One region of the [Clostridium] scindens ATCC 35704 genome, then DNA from elsewhere that is predicted to be linked to it. Evidence: riboswitches for the same ligand, from Rfam matches in the RefSeq annotation. Region 1 holds a riboswitch; the other holds the start of a gene.
What was found. Region 1 has a riboswitch for cobalamin ahead of HDCHBGLK_RS02380 (CobW family GTP-binding protein). Riboswitches for the same ligand answer to the same signal wherever they lie in the genome.
Positions count from the first base shown of each region.

Region 1 (8,115 bases):
AAGGCGTGATCTGCACGGCTGGCGATGAAGGAGCCGCGTGGTATGACGGAAAGGAATACAGGGTCCCGGCGCATAAGATTGATCCGGTGGATACGACAGGAGCCGGAGACTGCTTCCTTGGCGGCCTGCTGTATGCATATTTTCAGGAGGGCATGGAGAAGAAGGAAGCGCTTGAATTTGCAAATGCATCCGCAGCGATCAAATGCATGCAGGAGGGGTCCAGAAGCCGTGCGGATGTGGCAGCTGTGCTGGAGTTTAAGGAGTCTGGCAGCAGTACTCTTTAACGATATACTTATAAACAACATGACGAGGAGGAAAAGATCATGAAAAGGAAATTAGTCAGCCTGCTTCTTTGCGTGGCTATGGTGGCAACATTGGCGGCAGGATGCGGTTCTGGTTCCGGCGATTCAAAAGACAGCAGCAAGGAAGACTCAAAGAAGACGGAAGAGAAAAAGGATGAAGGAACAAAAGAAGTCTCAACAGACACAGTATTTGGCAAGGCGCTTGCGCAGGTAAATGAAGATCTTGCGCCGCTTCCTGAGAAAGACACAGGGAAGAAGCTTGCCGCAATCGAGAGCACGCTTACCAATTCTTTCTGGGTAACGATGCAGGAAGGGTATGAGGATACGGCAGAAGAGTATGGAGTGTCAATTGATGTGCAGGCTACAGATTCAGATACGGATACCACAGGCCAGCTCGACATTCTCAATAACATGCTTGTGAAAGACTATGAAGCGATCGCGGTATCCCCGCTTACAGAAGATTGCCTGATTTCAGGCATTGTTGCGGCAAACCAGAATGATGTAAAGATTATTACGACAGGAAATGAAGTGAATGAAGATTCCTTAAAAGAAGCAGGCGGCAAGATTGATGCGAAAATCACCGTAGACTTCTACAATCAGGGAGTTCTGGGCGCTCAGTATATCATTGATAAGACGGATGGCAAAGGCAAGGTTGCAGTAATCGCGGGAAACGAAGGCGCAACACAGTCTGATGCCCGCAGGGATGGTGCAAAAGAAACTTTTGAAGACGCCGGCATGGAAGTTGTAGCGGTCGAGCAGTGTGACTTTGATGCCCAGAAGGCATATGACGCGGCAGCCGCAATCATCGAGTCGAATCCAGACATCGTAGGAATTGCATGCGGCAATGACGATATGGCGCTTGGAGTTGTAAGGGCATTAGAAGAAAAAGATGTAAAAGACCAGGTGGCGGTAGTCGGAGTTGATTTTACAGAGGAGGCAAAAGCAGCAATCGAAGAGGGAACCTATGACGCTACCGTTGCAATGTCACCATATCTGATGGGGAAAGAGGCAGTCATCATCATGCTGAAGGCTTTAGAGGGACAGGATGTGTCCAAGGTAGGAGACAGCACGCCGATGGCAGTCGTAGATTCTACCAATGTGGATCAGATGTCAGACTGGCATTAGTTCAGAATTGCATGCCAAAAGAGTTAGGGCAGGATGGGGAGATGTCTCAAGGGACATTTCCCCTTTCATATGGGCAGATAACAGACAATGATGAGAAGGAGGAAGCAGACAGATGTATGACAGAATACTTGGCGGGCTGATCGGCGCAGGCGCAGGCGACGCCATGGGGGCCGCGACAGAGGCCAGGACGACGGAACAGATACTTGCGTATTTCGGGCATGAAGTCACGGACTTTGAGACTCCGCCTATGGATACCTTCGGCGCGGGGAACGTGCCGGGACAGCTTACAGATGATTTTAGTTCGGCGTATTTCGTAGCAAGGCATATTGCGGATAATCACGGAGAGGTGACAAAGGAAGTCGTACAGGAAGCGCTGATCGACTGGTCCGAGCATGCGGTATTTTTTGACCGATTCGCCGGGCCCACCACCAGGCTTGCCATACGCAGATACAAAGGAGAGAAGGTCGAGAAGTCAGGAGGCGTGGAACTGGTTACGAGGCAGGCTACCAATGGCGCGGCTATGAAGATATCGCCGATCGGCCTTCTGAATGCGGGAAACATCGAGCAGGCCATAGCAGACGCGGTGACTGTGACGATGGTGACCCATGACAACTATCTTGCGATATCCGGAGCATGTGCGGTTACAGCAGCGGTAAGCCGGGCAGTTATGCCGGATGTGGATGTATACAGCGTGCTTCAGGCCGGACTTTATGGAGCCAGGGAAGGCGAACGCATTGGCCGGGAAGTGGCCAGGGATGTGGCGGGGCCTTCCGTGGTCAAGCGGATGGAGATGGCCATTGATATCGGCCTGGGAAGAGGAACGCCTTGGGAGAAGATGGTGGAGATCGGTCATCGAATCGGCGCGGGACTTCATGTCTCTGAGGCGATTCCCAGCGCGTTCGGGCTGTTTGCAGCAAATGAAGGAGATGCGCTGGGCTCTATCGTAGGCGCAGTCAATGTCGGATATGATACGGATACCATCGCGACCATGTCCGGAGCGCTCTCCGGTGCTTTAAATGGCGCTGGCGCATTTCCGCCGCACTTCCTCCCAACGCTTCAGGAAGCAAATCATTTGGAAATAGAAAGGCTGGCAAAAGATCTGACTGCGATCGCGCAGGACAGGCTGCGGGCGCAGGAGAAAGGAGGTGCAAGGCATGAATAAGAAGGTGCTGGGCTGTCTGCTGGGGGCAGCGGTAGGCGATGCTATGGGAGCCGCTACGGAGACAAAATCCACCAGGCAGATAGAGAAGACATTTGGCGGGGCCGTGCGGGAATTCAAAACGCCTCCACAGGATACGCTGGCCAGAGGAAGAAGAGCAGGACAAGTCACGGATGCATTCAGCATTCCCTATATACTTACGAAACATTTGATAAAAGAAGGAGGAAAAGCCACCAGGGAGCTGGGAGAGCGTGCTTTGCTAGAGTGGGGCGAGACCGAATATTTTGGGCCATTTGCAGGCATGACTACCAGGAATGCAGTAAACCGCCTGAAAAAGGATGCAAGCATGAGCGCGTGGGCCTATGCGGGACATCTGGGAAATAAACTGTACAAAGGACATTATTACGCGCTTTCCTCCAATGGCGCGGCAAGCAAGGCTTATCCCGAAGGACTCATCAGCAATGGAAATATGGATCAGGCAATCGCAGATACGGTGGAGATCACGATGTCATCCCACGACGACCCTTACAGCATATCCGGGGCGTGCGCGGTTGCCGCGGCGGTCAGCGAGGCAATGCGCGATGACACGTCCGTATATCAGATTATAAAAGCAGCACATTATGGCAGTGTAAAAGGAGAAGAACTGGCAAGGTCAAGGGAGGATATCTGGGTATATCCCGGTCCGTCCGTTACGAAGAGAATTGAGATGGCGGTTGAAATCGCCCTTCACTGCGGCAGTACGAAAGATGTAGTAAAAGAATTGGCAGAGCGGATTGGGAGCGGCCCGGCCATCTCTGAGACGGTGCCTGCGGCATTGGGAATCCTGATAGCCAATCAGGGAGATACGATGGAGAGCATCTATGACGCTGTAAATATTGGCGATGAGACCAGCGCGATCGCCTGCATCGTCGGTGCAATTGCCGGAGCATGCAACGGCGCAGACAGCATACCGGAAGGATACCTTGGGATTATCGAGAAAGAAAACCATATGGATCTTACGGCTCAGGCAGAAGGGATTGAGGCTTTATGGTAGGCTATCTCGCGGAGTCCGCGCTTCTTACGCATGGCCTTAGAAGTATCACGGAGGATGAACTGATACGGATGTGGCCGCAGGACAGCACAAGTATTGCGTGGATGGAAGATGGCGGATTAAGAGTTGGAGGAATCGAAGATTTCTGCCGATTCAGGAAAAAGGCGCAGGACTTTGACCGGGTAAATTACCAGAATTATGAGTACTATGCATCCAATGGAAAGTCAGGCGCGCTTACCGCATCGGGAACGATGAAGGCGTGCGAAGGATTGGGAATCCCGCTGGCCGTCACCTGCGGCATGGGCGGCCTTATGGAGGGGCAGAGGCCAGAGGAATGCCATGATCTTAAGGCGCTGGCCAATAGCCCCGTATCCTTGCTTGCAGTATCGCCGAAGGATATGTTTGACCTGGGAGGGACCATAAAGGCCATGGAAGAAGCAGGGATCACAATCCTTGGATATCATTCGGACGTTTGCGACGGATATATGTTTGAGGGAGAAAGGGTCAAGATTAGCGGCCGCTGGAGGGAAGAGGCTCCGTCTAAGAACATTCTTTTCCTGAGAAGCATCAAAACGGAAGAACGGATTACAGACAAGGAAATCTTAAGTCAGGCATTCCAGTATGGACAAGAGCAGAAGATACAAGGGAGATCCTTTCATCCGGCGGTCAATGCCAAGATTGACGAACTGACAGAGGGGTATTCTTCCCGAATCCAGCTTCGGGCACTTATTGAAAACATAGCATGGGCAGAAGAACTTGCAAATTATAGATGATCTCTATAGACTCATCAGGATTATCAATTAGGATGACGATTTTTTCTATGATATCATAATAACAGTAACGTATATAGTGATGCGAAGGCATTGAAAAGGGAATCTGGTGCGAATCCAGGACAGCCCGCTCTACTGTGTGATGGACGATCGTCCCATAAGCCACCCGGTCAGCCGGGGAAGGCGGGACTTGAGGATGAGATCGAGTCAGGAGACCTGCTATATATAGAAGATTCTTTTCGGTGGGGAAAGGGCAGTATTTACGCTGCCTTTTCCCTGCCGTTTTTTATTACATAGGAGGGACGATATGGAGATACAGATTGTCACAGGCTTTCTGGGAGCCGGGAAAACGACGTTTCTAAATAGATATCTTCCACTGCTTTCCGGAAAGACGGTAGTGATAGAGAATGAATTTGGGGATATCGGGATTGACGGGGATCGAATACAGGAAGACATTCCAGTGCGTGAAATCTTTGCAGGATGTATCTGCTGCAGCCTGGCCATGGATTTCAGGAAGGGGATCAAGGAGATTGCCGAGAATTTCCATCCGGACAGAATTCTCATAGAGCCTTCCGGAGTAGGGCGGCTAACGGATATTGTCAAGGCCTGCCAGATGGCAAGGGAAAGAGAGAAAGTCAGCCTGCAGATTACAAAACTGATTGCAATCGTAGACATGGCTTCCTTTGAGGAATATATCGAAGGATTTGGAGCATTCTACCAAGATCAGATAGAGAGAGCAGGCCTTCTGCTATTAAGCCATGTGGAAGCAGAAAATAAGGCACAGAAGGAAATCATTATCGGACGCTTAAAGGAACTGAATCCGGACGCTATCTTATATGATGGGGACTGGAGGCAGCTGGAGAACGAAGAACTCTTAAAACTTCTGGAAGAGGCGCCTGATTATGATGAGGATGCCAGGAGGGATGCAGCATTTGCGGCACTTCCGGCAGACAAGGTATTTTCCAGCGTCTCCTTTATGGATCTGCCGCAAATGCGTATAGAGGATTTGGAGGCCATAATGAAGGCCTTGGAAAAAGAAGAGTATGGATATATCCTGAGAGCCAAAGGCTGGATAGAGACTATGGAAAAAGGCCTGGTTCATTTTGATTTTACACCGACGGTATCCAAATACAGGGAAGAAAAGAATCCGGCGGGAACTGGCGGCGAAGCGGTGGTGATCGGATGCGGCTTGAATCAGGCGGCGTTAGAAATGCTGTTTCGAAGAAAAAATATATAATTAAGGAGGAACGAGAAAATGGAGACGAAAGAGATATTGATGAAAAAAATGTCAGACTGTGTGTTTGAGATGGAAGATGAAGAGGTAGTGGATGTCGTAAAGGAGTATATCGCATGCGGCTATGATCCCCAGGAAGGGATGCTTGGTGGCCTGGTAGACGGGATGAAGAGGGCCAGCGAGCTGTATGAAGAAGGAGAATATTTTGTCCCGGAACTCATCGTTTGTTCTGATGCAATGTATGCGGGAATCGAAGAATTTCAAAAATATCTTCCGGAAGCCGCGAATACCAGCATCGGCAAGATCGCAATCGGAGTCGTGGAAGGCGATACGCATGATATTGGGAAGAACCTGGTAAAGATTATGATGGAGACGGGCGGCTTCGAAGTCCATGATCTGGGCCGCGATGTGCCTCTTGACGCGTTTGTGGATTATGTAAGGGACAATGAGGTGGACATCCTGTGCATGTCCTCCCTCATGACGACAACAATGCCGGGAATGGGGATCGTGATTGACAAGCTGAAAGAATTCGGACTTCGCGACAAGGTAAAGATTATGGTAGGAGGAGCGCCGGTATCTCCTGCATTTGCCAAAAAAATCGGAGCAGACGGCTATACCAGCAGTGCCATAGAGGCGGTAGAATTTGCAAAGAACCTGGTTGAGGCATAGGAGGAAAAAAGCCATGATGGGAAAAAGAGAAGCGGTAAAGGCAATACTGGATGGAACAGGGGCGGATAGAATCCCCATCATCATGAATGCATTTTCCTTGCCGGTGATGCGGTATGGATATACAATGCCGGAGGCTATGATGAGTCCCGAAAAACTGACGGAATGCATGGTCGGGACCAGGCAGGCACTGGGCTATGACGGCCTGTGCGCAGGCGCATATGGCGGTATCGCCGCCATGATGGGAGGCCATCTTCCGAATAGTGAAGGAAAGATTGTGGGGGACGGGGATGACGTAATACATTCTTTTGAAGATATAGAAAAGTTAAAGCCGTATGATCCGAGCAAGTGCATGATGATGAAAAATGTACTGCGCACCATTGAACTAATGCGGGCGGCGGAGCCGGAGGAGCCGATCTATGCCATACTCCATGTTCCGGCGGCGGTGGCATTTACATTGATGGGGGCGAAGCCTGCGTTTAAGGCGATGATTAAGAACCAGGAACTTTTCCGTACCCTGTGCGATTATGTGGAAGATGCCGTGGTGGAATCCTGCAAGATGCTGGTAGATGCGGGATTGGATTTCCTGTGGTTCCCAATGCCTAATTTTGGCGGATACTGCATTTCCAGAAAGTCTTATGAGAAATGCATCTCGCAAAGCAACATCCGTGCCAACAAGAGGATTAAGGACTATGGCGCATCCATCGTGATCCATACTTGCGGACTGTATGATGACCGGTTCGACCTGGTACTTAAGGAATCCGGCGATGCATGGCATATCTCCGATACGCAGACCAAGAAGGTGAAAGAGGAATACGGCGACAAGGTGGCCCTGATGGGCAACATCCCCTGCTGCTCCGTGCTTATGGAGGGCAGCGAGCAGGAAGTCTATGATTTTGCTTATCAGGAATGTATGGATGGCGCAAGGGACGGCCGGTTTATCTTAAGCGGCGACTGCGATGTATCGCCCCTGACGCCGGACGAAAATGTGAAGGCAGTGGTAAGAGCGGCGAAAGACGCGGAAAAGGTTCTGTTTGGATAACGAGGAGGCAATTATGGGAGATATCAAAGACTTTCAATGTACATATGACAATTCAGCAGGCATCAATGAAGAGGTGACCCGGGAATTAGAGTTACAGTTTCCGGACGCATATATGCACCATGAGACCATGGCAGCGCTGTCAAAAGCGCTGAAAAGGCATGACGGTGCCTCATTCTGCGAACTTCCATTCTGCCATACGGTGGAGGCGGAAGCCATGGGCGGAATCATCAATTACGGGAACGAGAAGACCGGACCCAGAGCGAAAGAGTATATCTGCACCTCGCCTGAAGAACTTCTGGAACTTCCAGCCATGAATCTACAGGAAGGGAGAATCCATGAAGTGCTTCTTGCCTGCCAGGCGCTGCGCGAAGAGGGAGAGCATGTGGTGCTCCAGGTGTCCGGCCCGTTTACGATCCTGAACGTATTGATCGATGCAAAGTACGTGTTCAAGGCAATGCGCAAGAAGCCGGAACTTATGAAGGAAGTATTCTGGAAACTAGGCGGAGAGATTCTCCGGTTCATGGAGGAAGCTAAGAAGTATGGCGTGGATATGATCAGTTATGCAGATTCCTCTGGAGGACTGAATATCCTGGGCCCGAAGATGGCCGAGCAGGTGGTGGAAGATTTTACTTATGAATTTCTGAAGAAGGCGGCAGAGAAGCTGGGGGATTCCCCGCTGATACTCTTATGCCCTAAGACTACATTTGCCCTGCTTGGAACCGGAAAGGCAGAATTCGTAGATGCAGAATTATCCGGACCCATGGAATATGGGGAAGGCTGCATCGAG
Region 1 covers NZ_CP036170.1:463,401-471,515, reverse strand. The annotation lists gene HDCHBGLK_RS02405 (carbohydrate kinase family protein) at 1-284, shown strand, start outside; gene HDCHBGLK_RS02400 (sugar ABC transporter substrate-binding protein) at 324-1,427, shown strand; gene HDCHBGLK_RS02395 (ADP-ribosylglycohydrolase family protein) at 1,540-2,589, shown strand; gene HDCHBGLK_RS02390 (ADP-ribosylglycohydrolase family protein) at 2,582-3,619, shown strand; gene HDCHBGLK_RS02385 (pseudouridine-5'-phosphate glycosidase) at 3,613-4,389, shown strand; cobalamin riboswitch at 4,447-4,624, shown strand; gene HDCHBGLK_RS02380 (CobW family GTP-binding protein) at 4,694-5,623, shown strand; gene HDCHBGLK_RS02375 (corrinoid protein) at 5,642-6,289, shown strand; gene HDCHBGLK_RS02370 (uroporphyrinogen decarboxylase family protein) at 6,303-7,328, shown strand; gene HDCHBGLK_RS02365 (methylcobamide--CoM methyltransferase) at 7,342-8,115, shown strand, end outside.

Region 2 (8,115 bases), 350 kb from region 1:
AGAAGGGCTTGAAGCGGGAAGGAAAGCAGTTTCCATGATCGTGGGAAGGGACACGGACAGCCTTGACGAAGCAGGAGTGACAAAAGCCGCTGTAGAGACGGTGGCGGAGAATACTTCCGATGGCGTGATCGCCCCCTTGTTTTACATGATGATCGGAGGCGCCGTGCCTGGCTTTGCCTATAAGGCCATCAACACGATGGATTCCATGATCGGATATAAGAATGAGAAATACCAGTACTTTGGCACGGCGGCAGCCAGGCTGGACGATGCGGCCAATTATATACCAGCCAGGCTTTCCGCCTGGATGATGATCGGCGCGGCCTGCATTTGGGGCCTGGATTGGCGCAATGCCATCCGCATCTACCAGAGGGACCGCCATAATCACAAAAGCCCTAATGCGGCGCAGACAGAGTCTGTGATGGCGGGAGCCCTGGATATCAAACTTGCGGGAAATGCGTGGTATTTTGGAAAATTGTATGAGAAGCCCAGCATCGGCGACGCGATAAGGGCGGTGGAGCCGGAAGATATCAGAAGATCCCACAAACTGCTATATGGGACGGCAGTGCTGGCGGCGGGAGCATTTCTGACGGTAAAGATTGCCATATTGGCACTGCTGATGACCGTTTAAAGAGTAAGAGAAGGGAAGAGACAAGGTGGAGAAGGAAAGAATGAATGGCCAGGCCAGGCAGGTACAGATCCATGGAGGAGACATATACAGGAACAGGAATGCAACGGATTATTCCGTCAACAGCAATCCTCTGGGACCTCCGGACGCGGTGCTGGAAGCGCTTCATGAGCATGCGGGGGATATTGTGCATTATCCGGATATATGCTGCCAGGAACTAAAAGAAGCGATAGGGCGCTTTGAGGGGGTATCGTCCGGCGAGATCATCTGCGGCAACGGGGCAGCAGAACTATTTTTTGCGGCGGTACTGGCCGTACGTCCGAAAAAGGCGCTGCTCCTAGCGCCTTCCTTTGCGGAATACGCCCGGGCGCTTGTGGCGTCAGGCTCGGACATCCGGTACTATAGGCTGACCCAGTCTGACGGATACAGGGTAAAGGAGGATATCCTGGGGGAGATTACAAAGGACATTGACATGATGTTCCTGTGCAATCCCAATAACCCGACGGGAGAACTGACGGATAAGCCCTTGCTTTTCAGGATTCTTGATAAATGCCGGGCCTGCGGCGTGCTTCTGGTGCTGGACGAATGCTTCCTGGACTTTCTGCCAAAGCCCCATAAGTATGAGATGGCCGGCGCAAGGGGAACCTATCCCAACCTGCTTCTGATCAAGGCATTTACCAAAATATTCTGCATGCCGGGCCTGCGGCTTGGTTATGGGATCAGTTCTGATGAGGGGCTGCTTTCTAGGATGGCGGATGCCATACAGCCATGGAACGTGTCGGTACTGGCCCAGGCCTGCGGAGTCGCGGCCCTAAAGGATTGTGGAGAGTATCTGGAAGAGACCAGGGACTATGTGGAAAACGAGAAGAAAGATCTGATCGAAGTGCTGTCTGGCAAGGGATACCCCGTGTTCGGATCCAAGGCCAACTACATCTTCTTTCAGGCAAAAGAAGGGCTTTATGAGGAGGCGCTCAAGGAAGGCTTCCTGATCAGGGACTGTGGAAATTATGAAGGGCTTGCGCCGGGATACTACCGGATTGCGGTCCGCACAAAAGAGGAGAACGAAAGGATGGCAGCATGGCTAAGACGATTATGATACAAGGGACCATGTCCAATGCAGGCAAAAGTCTGATCTGCACAGGATTGTGCCGGATATTCAGACAGGATGGATACAAGGTGGCGCCTTTTAAGTCGCAGAATATGGCGCTGAACTCGTTTATCACGGAAGAGGGACTGGAAATGGGAAGGGCCCAGGTGGTGCAGGCAGAGGCGGCAGGCATTGCGCCTCAGGTGCAGATGAACCCGATACTCTTAAAGCCAACCAATGACATGGGCTCCCAGGTGATCGTGAATGGCGAGGTTCAAAAAAACATGAGCGCAAGAGAGTATTTTGCCTATAAGAAGCAGCTGATACCGGATATTAGGAAGGCTTTTCGCCAACTGGATGAAATGTATGATATTATCGTGATCGAGGGGGCGGGAAGCCCTGCAGAGATCAATCTGAAGGAAGACGATATCGTCAATATGGGGATGGCAAAGATGGCTAAGGCCCCGGTATTGCTGGTAGGGGACATTGACAGAGGCGGCGTTTTCGCCCAACTGCTGGGAACCTTGATGCTGCTTGACGAGGATGAGAAAGAGATGGTCAAAGGGCTGCTTATCAACAAGTTCCGCGGGGATAAGACGATCCTGGATCCGGGTATAGACATGCTTACGGAGCGCGGGGGGATCCCGGTGGTGGGAGTCGCGCCGTACCTTGATGTGGAGATTGAAGATGAGGACAGCCTGACGGAGCGGTTCCATGGACAAAAAGAATGCGCGTGCATTGATATCGCAGTCATACGCACGCCCAGGATTTCTAATTTTACGGATTTTATGCTTCTTGAGAATCTGAATGGGGTGTCCCTAAGATATGTGGATCGTCCATCAAAACTTGGCTCTCCGGACATGATTATCCTGCCCGGGACTAAGAACACTATGGAAGATCTGCGCTGGATGCGCCAGAACGGACTGGAAGCCAGAGTGGTGCGGGCAGCATCCCATGGAACGGTAATCTGGGGAATCTGCGGAGGATACCAGATGCTTGGCGACATTTTACGCGATCCGGAGGGAATCGAGGCCGGCGGCACGATGAAAGGGATGGGGCTGCTTCCGTTGGAGACCATATTTACGAAGGAAAAGACCAGAACCCGGGTGGACGGAAGATTCCTGAAGGTGGAAGGCATTCTGGCAGGGTTGGAGGGCATAGCTTTGGAAGGATACGAGATCCACATGGGCGATACGAGATCAGGCCTGCCAGCCATGTGCGAGATCAAGGACTGCGCCGGAAAGCAGACAGCCAGCCAAAGGACGCGCCAAAGCATGGACGGAGTTTCCATGGGGAATGTATATGGAACCTATATCCATGGAATCTTTGACCGGGAAGACGTGGTGACAGCCGTTGTCCGCGCGCTGGCGGCAAGAAAAGGAATGATCCTTGATGATCTGAAGGCTGTGGATCTTAAGGACTTCAAAGAGAGACAGTATGATCTGCTTGCAGACGGCCTTCGGAGCCATCTGGATATGAAGAAAATATATGAGATATTGGAAGGGGGAATCTGACGGGATGAAGATCGAAATTGAAAACGTTCTTCCACAAGACATAGAGGCCAGAAGTTTTGCTATCATCACGAAAGAACTAGAGCAGGAAGGAATCTGCCTTCCGGCGGAGCAGGCGCCGGTCATAAAGCGATGCATTCATACCAGCGCGGATTTTGACTATGCAAGGAATCTGTTATTCTCAGAAGGCGTGATCGAAAAAGCCCTGCATGCGATTCGAAATGGAGCGTCCATTGTCACGGATACACAGATGGGCCGCTCCGGCATCAACAAAACACGCCTGGAAGGGTATGGCGGGAAGGTATATTGCTTTATGTCCGATGAAGACGTGGCGCTGGCAGCAAAAGAGAAAGGAACCACCAGGGCTGTGGCAAGCATGGAAAAGGCCTGTGCCTTAGAGGAGAGACTGATCTTTGCTATCGGGAATGCGCCTACGGCGCTGATCCGACTCTATGAACTGATTCGAGAAGGAAAGATTCGCCCGGAACTGGTAATTGCAGTTCCGGTGGGATTTGTGAACGTGGTGCAGTCGAAAGAACTGATCAGAAGCCTTGAAGATACGCCCTATATTGTAGCGAGGGGCAGAAAAGGCGGAAGCAATATTGCCGCCTGTATCTGCAATGCATTGATTTATATGCTGGACAGATCCTGACTCTGGCTCTGGCCTACGCAGGACAGGAGCATCTGCTTTAGAGCATTGGCGGCAATGCTTAAAGGCGCGCTTCTGTCTTCAATCAGGCAGATGTCACGCTGGGGGATCTGTTCGATTAAAGGGATCTTGACCACTTTCCCCTGGGAGATCGCATCTCTGGCCAGTTTCTCCGGAAGAAATCCGATTCCCAGATTATGCAGGATCATCGGCGGTATCTGATCGATAGTGGCAACCTCTGTGTCCGGAGACAGAATCAGGCCATGCTCCAGATAGAATTTGTAGTAGAATTCATAGGTGGTAGTGTGCCTGCCCAGGCATATGAGAGGATATCTGGCAATTTCTGCCAGATGTACCGGCTCTTTTGTCAGAAAATCATACTGCCGGTTGCCGACCAGGATATCCGAGGCCTTCATAAGTAACTGTGCCCTTAACGGGTCATGGATATCCGTGGGTGTGGATACCACGGCCAGATCCGCGGTCCCGGATTTGACGGCCTGTATCGCCTCTGGCGTGGAATGGTTGGAGATCCGCAGCCGTATGCCGGGATAGGTCTGGTGAAATTTGCTTAGGACAGGCAGAAGCAGTAAGTGGAGCGCGATCTCGCTGGCGCTTAGGGTCAGGATGCCATGTTCCAGGCTTCGGTCCTGAGCCAGTTCCATCTCGGCAGCCTGAAGGTGCTGGAAAGCGATGGAGACATGGTGGTACAGTTTCTGCCCTTCCAGGGTCAAGGTCACCCCGCGGTTGGAACGTATGAAGAGCTTGCAGCCAAGCTGGCTCTCCAGATTGCTCATAAAGCGGGAGATGTTGGGCTGGCTGCTCATCAGTATGGTGGCCGCTTTTGAGAAACTTTTGTATTTGGCCACATAGTAAAATATCCTGTAGTAATCATAGGTGATTTCCATAATACCTCCATTATGCATATATGATATATCAACTATTTCATATATGTATTATACAATTTCTGAATCTCATTATATACTACAAAAGGTATAAGGAAAAGAGGAGGTTATAAGGATGGTAAAAAAGACAGTAAAGTTTGTCACGCCAGGACAGATACTAAGCTTCTGCAAGGCGTGCCAGAAAATGAAGTCAGATATAGATGTAAAAGATGTTTCGGATAAGAGAGTCGTCATTAACGGAAAATCTTTAATGGGAATGATGACGATCCAGATGGGGATGCCGATGCATCTGGTGGTAAATGGGGAAGATGAAGGCCTGACGGACAGGTATTTCGGGCGTTTTGAATTGCATTGACATTAAATGGAAGATGGTGTACACTTTAAAACGGACGAAATAGAATAAGAACTTATTGTGGTCATATTGTGGTAACAGCAATATGAATGGACAAGGGAACCAGGTGCGAATCCTGGACGGTACCGCCGCTGTATGCGCCGAGCCTGTAATTCGTTGGCGAAAGCCAGTCATTGGGAAACCGAGAAGGCAGAATGCAGGCGCTGAGACTTCAAGCAAGTGTCGTAAGCGCGAGTCAGAAGACCTACAAGAAGAGGGATTGCTGATTGTTTCATGGAATGGATGGAGCAATTGGTTTTATTTGCATAGAAATACGGCTATGGCGATAAATGAAATAATTGCCATAGCCTTTTCATATGTAAAAATATAGATTCCAACGTGAGGAAAGAAATCCCTAATAAAAATACAAACTAGGAGGAATGAAACAACATGAAAAAATGGACAAAAGTCGAAAAGAGACTATGGCTCTTTTCCGTATTTGCCGCTGCTTTGTATGTCTGTGGCTTTGATTCGCAGGCTATGCACATTATGGAAGGGTATCTGCCGGCGGGACACTGCATCGCATGGGGGGCCGTCAGCATCCCGTTTCTGGCTGCAGGCGTGATCAGCATCCGCCATACCGTTCAGAAACAAAGAAAGGCACTCATTCTGCTTGCTATGTCAGGAGCGTTTATCTTTGTTATATCATCTCTTAAGATTCCCTCAGTAACGGGAAGCTGCAGCCATATGACAGGAACAGGGCTGGGGGCTATTCTGTTTGGACCGACGGCGGTCAGCGTGCTTGGCATTATTGTGCTGTTATTCCAGGCAATCCTGCTGGCGCACGGCGGACTGACTACTCTGGGCGCCAATACATTCAGCATGGCAATTGCGGGGCCGTTTTTAAGTTTTGGCATTTATGCAATTGGTAAGAAATTAAACTGGAACAGGAAGGCGACCATATTTTTAGCAGCATGTCTGGGAGATCTGCTGACCTATTGCGTGACGAGCATCCAGCTGGCAGTGGCATATCCAAGCGCCAGCGGAGGCGTGGCTTTAAGCGCAGTCAAATTCCTTGGGGTTTTTGCTCCCACGCAGCTGCCGCTTGCAATCTTGGAAGGAATTCTTACCGTATTGATCGTGATGGGTATGGAAAGTTTTGCTGCGCCGGAACTCCGTGCAATCGGTTTTATAGGAAAGGAGAACGCTGATGTCAGATAGCAGGAAATCAAACAAGAAACTTGTAACCATTCTAATTATCGTGAGCCTTTTACTGATCGTTGTTCCCTTTATCGCATTGAAGGGCGCCGAGTTTGGCGGAAGCGATGATGCCGGAAGCCAGATGGTCAATGAGGTGACGGGCAAGGAATACACGCCATGGTTCACCCCGATTCTTGAGAACTTTATCGGGGGAGAGATTCCAGGGGAGATCGAGAGCCTGATATTCTGCGTGCAGACGGGGATTGGAGTCGGCATTATCTCATATTGCTTTGGATATCTGGCAGCGCGTAAGAAATATATGAAACAGGAAGAATAAAGAATGATTTTTACGGGAATCCTGGCAGCCGGCGTAGTCTGGTGCCTGTTTTACAATTACATATCAAACGCGGCATTGCTGCTGTTAAGCATCTGCGCCGCAGGATTGTTTCTGTGGGCAGGGCATGTGAAAGAACAAAGGGTCGAGATTGACCTGCTGGCAGGAAGTTCCCGGCTGTCCGAGGTGCCGCCTCTTCTTAAGTTCCTGCTTGCTATTAGTCTTATGGCATGCAGTATCTGTGCCGGGAGACCGGTGATAGGAGTACAGATCGCGATTCTGCTCATGCTGATTAGCATCATAGCGGGAGGGGTACGCGTAAAGACATATCTCCATATGGTCGCTGTGCCCCTATCCTTTCTGATGATCAGCGGCCTTGCGCTTTTGTGGGAATATAATCCCGCAGATAAAGGGAATCTTAGCATTTCTATCGGCATCGGATATCTGTGCGTGACAAAGGCGGCGCAAGTTAGGACTATGCTTGTAATGGCCAGGGCATTGGGAGCGGTCAGCGCATTATATCTGCTGAGTCTGAGCACGCCGATGCCAGAGATTATAGGTGTGCTTAGAAAAATGCGATGTCCGGACGTGATGACGGAATTGATGTATCTGATCTACCGATATATCTTTGTGCTATTCAATATACATGATTCCATGAAGAACTCCGCAATGAGCAGGCTAGGGTATATTGATTATCCTACCGGCATCCGGACTACAGGGCGAATTTATTCAAACTTGCTGGCATACAGCTATCGCCAGGCCAGCCGTAATTTTGACGCTATGGAAAGCCGTTGCTTTGATGGAAGCATCCGATTTTTGGATCCGGAGAGAAAATGGCAGCCGGCATATGTCGCAGGCGCTATATTTCTTGCGGTCTTGGAATGGTTATTGTGCGTGATGGTCAGATAAGTCTGTGATGGGAGAGTAAGATGGTAGAGATATTACGGTTTGAACAGGTTGGATATAGTTATGACGGGGAAAGGGAAGCCTTAAAACAGGTGGATGTAACAATTCATCAGGGAGAGAAGGTTGCCCTGCTGGGGAATAACGGAGCAGGAAAAAGCACCTTTTTCTTATGCGCCAACGGGATTCTGAAGCCTCAGAAAGGCAAGGTCTATCTTGAAGGAAAAGAAATCCATTGGGATAAGCAGGAAATTACAGAACTACGCCAGAAAATCGGATTGGTGTTCCAGGAGGCGGACAGCCAGTTGATCGCAGGTACAGTTGAGTCAGAGGTCAGTTTTGGACCGATGAATCTGAAGATATCGGAAGATGATGTAAGAGAAAGGGTAGAAGATGCCCTTGGCAATATGGGGCTTAAGACGCTGCGCAAAAGGGCGCCTCATTATTTGTCCGGTGGAGAGAAGAAACGGGTTAGCATTGCAGATGTGCTGGCGATGCGTCCTCGGATGCTTCTGATGGACGAACCAGCATCTAGTCTTGACCCTTTTAATTGCGGAATGCTTAAAGAGAATC
Region 2 covers NZ_CP036170.1:114,359-122,473, reverse strand. The annotation lists gene cbiB (adenosylcobinamide-phosphate synthase CbiB) at 1-628, shown strand, start outside; gene HDCHBGLK_RS00560 (pyridoxal phosphate-dependent aminotransferase) at 669-1,721, shown strand; gene HDCHBGLK_RS00555 (cobyric acid synthase) at 1,703-3,226, shown strand; gene HDCHBGLK_RS00550 (precorrin-8X methylmutase) at 3,231-3,875, shown strand; gene HDCHBGLK_RS00545 (LysR family transcriptional regulator) at 3,854-4,777, opposite strand; gene HDCHBGLK_RS00540 (HPr family phosphocarrier protein) at 4,890-5,129, shown strand; cobalamin riboswitch at 5,173-5,392, shown strand; gene HDCHBGLK_RS00535 (energy-coupling factor ABC transporter permease) at 5,556-6,326, shown strand; gene HDCHBGLK_RS00530 (energy-coupling factor ABC transporter substrate-binding protein) at 6,316-6,642, shown strand; gene cbiQ (cobalt ECF transporter T component CbiQ) at 6,646-7,548, shown strand; gene HDCHBGLK_RS00520 (energy-coupling factor ABC transporter ATP-binding protein) at 7,569-8,115, shown strand, end outside.
Region 2: linked by a shared signal. The riboswitch ahead of HDCHBGLK_RS00535 (energy-coupling factor ABC transporter permease) and the one ahead of HDCHBGLK_RS02380 (CobW family GTP-binding protein) in region 1 are both predicted to bind cobalamin.